2 regions of the Pseudomonas anuradhapurensis genome follow, and region 1 is predicted to be linked to the other one. Evidence: riboswitches for the same ligand, from Rfam matches in the RefSeq annotation. Region 1 holds a riboswitch; the other holds the start of a gene.
What was found. Region 1 has a riboswitch for cobalamin ahead of HU763_RS10055 (ABC transporter substrate-binding protein). Riboswitches for the same ligand answer to the same signal wherever they lie in the genome.
Positions count from the first base shown of each region.

Region 2: it holds a riboswitch for cobalamin, as region 1 does, so the genes downstream of both, cobW (cobalamin biosynthesis protein CobW) here and HU763_RS10055 (ABC transporter substrate-binding protein) in region 1, are expected to answer to the same signal.

Region 1 covers NZ_CP077097.1:2,174,024-2,178,373, forward strand. The annotation lists gene HU763_RS10045 (ABC transporter ATP-binding protein) at 1-341, opposite strand, end outside; gene HU763_RS10050 (FecCD family ABC transporter permease) at 338-1,351, opposite strand; gene HU763_RS10055 (ABC transporter substrate-binding protein) at 1,354-2,364, opposite strand; cobalamin riboswitch at 2,473-2,668, opposite strand; gene HU763_RS10060 (acetyltransferase domain-containing protein) at 2,697-3,863, opposite strand; gene HU763_RS10065 (GNAT family N-acetyltransferase) at 4,061-4,350, opposite strand, start outside.
Region 2 covers NZ_CP077097.1:2,829,793-2,834,142, reverse strand. The annotation lists gene HU763_RS13130 (branched-chain amino acid aminotransferase) at 1-619, opposite strand, end outside; cobalamin riboswitch at 771-983, shown strand; gene cobW (cobalamin biosynthesis protein CobW) at 1,084-2,151, shown strand; gene cobN (cobaltochelatase subunit CobN) at 2,155-4,350, shown strand, end outside.

The DNA of each region.
Region 1 (4,350 bases):
AGCCAGGGGGTGCGGCCCAGGGCAACGGCGTCGAACACGCTGATCGCATCGAGGGTGTCGGCCTGCTGTTCGACCAGCGCCAGGGCCTGGGCGACACGCCGACGGGGCAACCGCGCCAGCGCTTCGCCGAGCAACTGCACGCTGCCGCTGGCTGGCTTGCGCAGCCCGGCCAGCACTTTCAGCAATGAGGACTTGCCGGAGCCGTTGGGGCCGACGATGCCCAGCGTCTCGCCGGCGATGAGGTGCAGGTCTATCTCGTGCAACACGGCATTGCCAGCCAACTGCAGGCCCAGCCCCTGGCAACTCAGCGGCGAGAGGTTCACCGCGGTCATGGCGGTCATGGGCGCCCCCGACGGCTGACCAGGATCAACGCGAACACCGGTGCGCCGATCAGTGCGGTGACCACCCCCACGGGGATGACCTGGCCAGGGATCAGGGTGCGCGACAGGATGTCCGCGGCAATCAGGAACAATGCGCCACCCAGCGCGCTGGCGGGCAGCAGGCGGCTGTGCCCCGGGCCGAGCAGCAGGCGCAGCGCATGGGGGATCACCAGCCCGACGAAGCCGATGGCGCCGACGATCGACACCATGACCGCGGTGACCAGCGCTGCGCAGCTGATCAGCAGCAACTGGGTACGCCGCACCGGTATGCCCAGCGATGCCGCCGAGTCGGCACCGAAGGTGAACGCATCCAGCGTGCGCCGGTGCCACAGGCACACCAGCAAGCCGAATACCGCCACGGGCACGGCCAGCCACACCGAAGGCCAGCGTACGCCACTGAGGTTGCCCAGCAGCCAGAACAGGATGCCGCGCGCCTGCTCGGCAGTGGCCGACATGGTAATGAGCAAGGCGGTGAGGGCGTTGAACAGTTGCGAACCGGCGATGCCAGCGAGGATCACCTGGGCGTTGTTGGCGCCGCTGCCGGCCGCGCGAGCCAGGACCAGCACCAGGGCGAACGCCGCCAGGGCACCGATGAAAGCACCGCCGGACATGCTCAACGCCAGGCTGCCGAAGCCCAGCAGGCCGACCAGTACTGCCCCGGTCGAGGCGCCAGCAGACAACCCCAGCAGGTACGGTTCGGCCAATGGGTTGCGCAACAGCGCCTGGAGGATCACGCCGCAGGTGGCCAGGCCGGCGCCGCAGGCTGCGGCAACCAGGGTGCGGGTGAGGCGATAGTTCCAGACGATCCCGGCGTCGATCGGGTCGACCGGGTAACCGGCCTGCCACAGCTGGTTGGCCAGAACCTGGGCGACCACAGCAGGTGCCAGGTTGCTCTCGCCAATGGCGGTACCGGCCAGCACGGCTGCCAGCAGTGCCGCCAGGGCCACCGTGATGGACAATGACAAGCGCATGATCACTGGCCTGGGTTGCCGCTGGCGAAGGCGGCCGCCAAGGTCTGCAGGCCGCTGAACAGGCGGATGCCGGCCTGCATGGCCTCGGCATCGAGGACGATGATGCGGTTGTGCTTCACCGCTTCCATGTTGCGGGTTACCGGGTCGCTGCGCAGAAACGCCAGCTTCTTCTGGTAGTCGTCGGCAGGGTAGCGGCGGCGGTCCATGCGGGCAATGATCAGCCAGGTGGGGTTGGCCTTGGCCAGGGTTTCCCAGCCGACGGTGGGCCATTCTTCGGTGGACGTGACGACGTTGCGCACGCCGAGGGTGCGCAGCATGAAATCGGCAACGCCCTGGCGGCCCGCTACATAGGGCGCGATGCCCAGGTCGGCGCTGGAAAACCAGAACAGCGCCGAGGTGCTGGCCAAGTCCTTGCCGGCCAGCTGTGCCTTGGCGCTGTCCAGGCGGCCCTTGAGCTCGGCGTTGAGGGCGCTGCCGCGCGCCTGCACGTCGAAGATCTCGGCCAGCTGGCTGATGCTTTTGTAGATACTGTCGACCTGGAACGCCTGCAGGCGGGTACCGTCGGCGCCGACCAGGTTGTCCTTGCCTTCGCAGTCCGATGGCAGCAGGTAGGTGGGGATCTGCAGCTCGTCGAACTGTTCGCGGGTGGCCACCGCGCCCTGGGCACCGACCATCCATTCGAACTGCACCGCAACCAGTTGCGGGCGCTTGCCAACCACTGCCTCGAAGCTGGGCTCGTTGTTGGCCAGGCGCGGTACCTTGGCGTCCTGTGCCTGGTACTCGGGCAGCACGTTGTTGAACCACAGCGAAGTGCCTGCCAGCCTGTCGCCCAGCCCCAGTGCGTAGAGCATCTCGGTACTGGCCTGGCCAATGGTGACGGCGCGTTCCGGTGCCTGGGCGAAGGTCTGCGGCTTGCCGCAGTTGTCAATCGTCAGCGGGTAATGGGTAGCTGCGGCCTGCGCCAGGCCGGTGAGGCCGAGGCCGGCGAGCAGGGTGGCAAAACGGGGCAGCATGCTGGGCGATCTCCTATCGGACAGTTCTGGTGAGGAACACACGGACAGGCATCGCCGAGCCCTGCGGCAGCAGGGCAACACTGATGGCCAATCCCGGACACCCCGCCGGTTGGTGAATGTAGGCCGGCAGGTCTCCTGACTGGTGCGTCATGGCCTGGCTCCGGCCTTCCCGGGGTAGACCCAGTGGCATCGTTGGAGCAGGCTCGGCACCTACAGTTGCGGGGGCAGTTCCGTTTGGCCCGTTTACTTGGGCCTGGGATTCCCTATTGATTCCGTGATGGAAACCGGCGGCCGGCATGGTAGACCATCGCGCCGCCGGCTGAAAACGCTTTTCACAAGTACTTCAGCCAGGCCAGGTCGCGCCGCCGCGCCTTCAGCCGGGCGAACCAGCGCACTGGCAGGTACAGCGAAAACGCCAACAGCAGTGCCCCCAGCCACACGGCGGTGATGCTGTCGAAACCGAAGTAGTCACCTTGGTTGCGGCCATACAGCGCCACGCTGGCCAGGTACAGCAGCTTCAGCACATACAGGTGCAACAAGTAGAAGAACATCGGTGCCGCGCCGAACACCGCCAGGCCATTGATCCAGCGCGCCTGCCCGGCGCGTTCGAAGGCGCGCAGCAACAGCAGGCCACAGCCCAGGGTCAGTGCCAGGAACAGCAGCGACGGTGGGTACTTGGTGATGTTGAAAAAGCTCATCAGGGTTTGCGTAAGGGCGGGGTAGACGCTCCACGGCCCATCGCCGTAGCCGTTGAACAGGCGCAGCGCGACAAAGCCCAGCAAGGCGGCCAGGCCGGCCAGCAGCAAGCGTTGCTGGCGCCGAGTGTCATCACTGTGGCGGGCGAACCACGGGCCCAGGCCATAGCCCAGGGCGATCACGCCGAGCCACGGCAGAACCGGGTAGGAGGTGCGCAGGCGCAGGTTGTCGGAGAGCTCCAGCCAGCCGCGATCATGCAGGATCGCCCAAGGCACATGCAGCGCCGATCCGACTTCGAAGTGCACAGTGTCGAGCAGGTTATGGCCGGCGATGAGGGTTGCACCCAGGGCGATCAGTGCGCCACGTGGCAGCCAGACCAGCAGCGACAAGACCATCATGCTGATACCAATGGCCCAGATTACCTGTAGGTAGATGACGCTGGGCGGCAGCTGGAAGGTCCAGGCGAAGTTGACCAGGGTGAACTCCAGCACCACCAGGAACAGCCCGCGTTTGAACAGGAATGCCGAGACGTCGCCGCGGCCCTGATGTTTTTCGCCGTACAGCCAGGCCGACAGGCCGGTCAGCAGGACGAACACCGGGGCGCACAGGTGGGCCAGGGTGCGGCTGAAGAACAGCGCGGGCTCGGTGGCGTCGATGGCCATCGGGTCGCTGACCTGGCGATGCAGGAAAAAGGTTTCGCGTACGTGGTCAAGGAGCATGAACAGGATCACCAGGCCGCGCAGGGCATCGATGCTCTGCAGGCGCTGGGTGAGCAGGGTGGGGGTGGCACTGGCGCTTGTCATGGCGGGTCGCTGCTAGGAATGAATGTCAAATGAAACGTTATCTTATAACTAAAAATTCCCGGTTGGTAGCGCTTTTTGCCTGTGCCGGCCTCTTCGCGGGCACGCCCGCTCCCACAGCTACAGCGCCGGCCTGGCGAGCCGCGCGACAGTTGCGGGAGCGGGCGTGCCCGCGAAAAGCCCAGTTCTGGAAGGCGCGCCTAGCGCCCGCGCCGCCGTGAAACCCGAGCCTCGATATTCTTGCGCCCGATCAGCAACGGCGGTTTCTCCAGCACCGGTTCATCCGCCAGCCACTTGTACATCACCAGGCAGTCCACCAGCCCCAGGCTGGCATGGCGATAGGCCTTGGGTAGACGCCCGACGGTTTCGAAGCCGAGCTTGTGCCACAACGCCACGGCCACCTCGTTGGTGGCGACCACCGAGTTGAACTGCAGGGCCAGAAAGCCCTCCTGGCGCGCCAGTTTCTGCGAGTGTTCACACATCAACCGCG
Region 2 (4,350 bases), 660 kb from region 1:
TCTTCGCTTCGGCACCCGGCTGCAGGCTGGCGGCGTAGTTGCCACCGACCTTGGCCGCGCCCGTGCCTTGCGGGGCCGCGCGGTCGAAGCTGGAAATCTGGAAGTTGTGCGGCTTCATGCCACCCTTGAAGTACGAGCCCACCGGGATGGCGAAGATCGAGAAGATGAACTCGGGGGCGGTGCGCACGCCAATGTTGTCACCGGTGCCGATCACGAACGGGCGCAGGTAGAGGGCGCCTTTGCCATGTGGCGGGACGAACTTCTCGTTGGCCTTGACCACTTGCTTGCACGCCTCGATGAACGCATCGGTCGGCACCTGCGGCATCAGCAGGCGGGCGCAGCTGCGTTGCATGCGTGCGGCGTTCTGGTCCGGGCGGAACAGGTTGATCGAACCGTCCTTGCAGCGGTAGGCCTTGAGGCCTTCGAAGCATTGCTGGCCGTAGTGCAGGGCCGTGGAGCCTTCACTGATGTGCAGCACGTTGTCTTCGGTCAGGGTGCCTTTGTCCCACTCGCCATTGCGCCATACGGACAGGTAGCGTTTGTCGGTCTTGATGTAGTCGAAACCCAGCTTGTCCCAATTAATGCTTTCGTTGCTCATGACACCCTCATTGTCTTGCAAGTGCCCAATCACTCGGGCTGCTGTTATATGCGCACCACGCCACCATAATACATCCGCGGCAGATCGGGAACGGCCAGTCACGAAACTCCCAGGCGCTGAACATATCGAGGCAAGCCCCAGCGGCAATGGTTGACCACCCGCCAACCACTGCGTAGCCTTGCCACTTCGAGGTTCTTCGGCCAGGCCGAAGCTAAGACGGGAACGCGGTACAAGCCGCGGCTGCCCCCGCAACTGTAAGCACCGACAACGGATCGACACAGCCACTGCGCCCGCGCGCGGGAAGGCGTCATCCCGCCAGCCTGCCGCATTGGCGAGCAACTGGAACGGTGCGAGCCAGGAGACCTGCCTCGGCACGTTTTCGACTTTCAACCGGGCGGGGTGATCCGGTGGCGAACAAGCCCGGCCGGCCTGGCCTGCGGCTGTCGTCCTGCATGCCCGCGCCAATCTGCCAAGGGCAATGCGACATGAAAACACTGGCCAAGCTCCCCGTCACCATCGTCACCGGCTTCCTCGGCTCGGGCAAGACCACCTTGCTGCGGCACATGCTCGACAACGCCCAGGGCCGCCGCATCGCGGTAATCGTCAACGAGTTCGGCGAACTGGGCATCGACGGTGAAATCCTCAAGCAGTGCAGCATCGGTTGCACCGAGGAAGAAGCCAGCGGTCGGGTCTACGAACTGGCCAACGGCTGCCTGTGCTGCACCGTGCAGGAAGAGTTCTTCCCGGTGATGCGCGAGTTGGTGGCACGCCGTGGCGACTTGGACCATATCCTCATCGAAACCAGCGGCCTGGCGCTGCCCAAACCGCTGGTGCAAGCCTTCCAGTGGCCGGAAATCCGCAATGCTTGCACAGTCGACGCGGTGATCACTGTGGTCGACAGCCCTGCGGTGGCCGCCGGCACCTTCGCCGCCTACCCGGACCAGGTCGATGCCCAGCGCAAGCTCGACCCCAACCTGGACCACGAGTCGCCACTGCACGAACTGTTCGCCGACCAGTTGGCCAGCGCCGACCTGGTGGTGCTGAACAAGGCCGACCTGATCGACGCCGAAGGCCTGGCCAAGGTCCGCACCGAGGTGGCCGAAGAACTGCCTCCGGCGGTCAAGGTTGTCGAGGCCAGCAGCGGCAAGCTGCCGCTGGAGGTGCTGCTGGGTGTGGGCGCCGAGTCCGAGGCGCACATCGATGGCCGCCGTACCCACCATGATTCCCACCATGACGGTGATGACCATGACGATCATGACCACGACGCCTTCGACTCCATCTCCATCGACCTGCCCGAAGCCGACGAAAGCCTGCTGCTCGATGCCCTGACCCAGCTGGTGGTGGAGTTCGGCATCCTGCGCGCCAAAGGCTTCGCTGCAATCCCCGGCAAACCGATGCGCCTGCTGGTGCAAGGCGTGGGTACCCGTTTCGACAAGCACTTCGACCGCGCCTGGCGCGCCGACGAGCCGCGCATCACCCGCCTGGTGCTGATTGGCCAGGACCTCGACGCCGCCCAGCTGGAAGCGCGCCTGCGCCAGGCACTAGGCGCCTGACCCATGCACCTGCTGCGGACCCAGCCCGGCGGCTTCGTGCCGGATGACAGCATTGCCGACCTCGGCCAGACGCCCGCCGAGCTGGTGATTCTCTGCAGCGGCGATTCGCACCTGGCATTGCTCGCCGATACCGCCGAGCAATTGCCCGAGGATTACCCCAGCCTGCGCCTGGCCAACCCGATGCAGGTACAGAACCATGCCTCGGTCGACCTGTACGTCGACCAGGTACTGCGCCATGCGAAGGTCATCCTGGTGTCGCTGCACGGTGGCGTCGGTTACTGGCGCTATGGCGTCGAGCAACTGGTCGAACTGGCCGGCCGTGGCGTGCAACTGATCCTGGTGCCGGGCGACGACCGCCCGGACCCGGAGCTGACCAGCCTGGGCAGTGTCAGCGGCGAGCAGGCCGAGCGCCTCTGGCACTACTTGCGCCAGGGCGGCAAGGCCAATGCCATCAACCTGTTCAACTGCCTGGCCAGCCAGTGGCTGGGCCGCGACTATGCCTGGGACGAGCCGCAGCCTTTGCCGCGCACCGCCGTGTATCACCCGGCCAAGGGCAGCGCCACGCTGGAGGACTGGTACCCGCAGTGGCACCCCGAACAGCCGGTGGCACCGCTGCTGTTCTACCGCTCGCACCTGCAGGCGGCCAACACCGCGTTCATCGACGTGTTCTGCCAACGGCTGCAGGCTGCCGGCCTCAACCCCTTGCCGATCGCCGTGGCCAGCCTCAAGGAAAGCGCATGCCTGGAACAGGTCGAAGCCTGGCTGGACGAGGTTGGCGCCGAGGTGCTGGTCAATACCACAGGCTTTGCCCTGTCCAGCCCCGAACGGCCCAACCTGCGCCCGTTCCGTCGCGACATCCCGGTGCTCCAGGCCATTTGCGCGCAGGACAACCAGCCCGGTTGGGAAGCCAGCGAGCAAGGCCTGGGCGCGCGCGACCTGGCCATGCACATTGCCTTGCCGGAACTGGACGGGCGCATCATCACCCGCCCGGTCAGCTTCAAGGACATGGCCTGGCGCAGCGAGCGCAGCCAGTCCGACGTGGTCTGCTACCGTGCCCACCCCGAACGCATGGATTTCGTCGCCGAGCTGGCCCGCCGCTGGGTCGAGCTGGCGCGTTTGCCCAATGCCCAGAAGCGGGTGGCCCTGGTGTTGGCCAACTACCCGACCCGGGATGGCCGCATCGGCAACGGTGTCGGCCTGGACACGCCAGCGGCTGCGTTGAACATCCTCAAGGCGCTGCGGGCCGAAGGTTACCCGTTGGCCGATTTGCCGGGCAGCGGCACGCAACTGATTCAGCAACTGCTGGGTGGTGTGACCAATGACCTTGACCTGCTGGACCTGCGCCCCTGCGCGCAAAGCCTGAGCCTGGCCGATTACCAGGCTGCCTTCGAGCGCCTGCCAGAGGCCAACCGCCAGGCCGTGCTGGAACGCTGGGGGCCGCCGCAGCAGGACCCGATGTACCGCAGTGGCCGGCTGATGGTGGCCGGCCTGCGCTTCGGCCTGACCTTCGTCGGTATCCAGCCGGCCCGCGGCTACCAGGTGGACCCCAGCGCGGTGTACCACGACCCCGACCTGGTGCCGCCCCACGGCTACCTGGCGTTTCACTTCTGGCTGCGCCATGCCTTTGCCGCCGACGCGGTGATCCACGTGGGCAAGCACGGCAACCTCGAATGGTTGCCCGGCAAGGGCGTCGGCTTGTCAGCGCAATGCTGGCCGGATGCGTTGCTCGGCCCGCTGCCGAACATCTACCCGTTCATCGTCAATGACCCGGGCGAGGGCGCCCAGGCCAAACGGCGCACCCAGGCGGTGATCATCGACCACCTGATGCCGCCGCTGACGCGCGCCGAAACCTACGGCCCGTTGCGCCATCTGGAACAACTGGCGGATGAATTCTATGAAGCGCAACTGCTCGACCCAAGGCGTGCCCGCGAGCTGCAGCGCGACATCCTCGAACTGGTCAAGGCCAACCACATCGACCGCGAATTGCAATTGGAAGGGCAACTGGATGATGCCGCCGTGTGGCTGCCGCGCCTGGACACCTACCTGTGCGACCTGAAGGAATCGCAGATTCGCGATGGCCTGCATGTGTTCGGCCAGTCGCCGCAAGGGCGGCTGCGCGTGGATACCCTGCTGGCGCTGTTACGGGTCGAGCGGGGCGATGGTCGCGGCGGCAATGCCAGCCTGCTGCGCGTGCTGGCC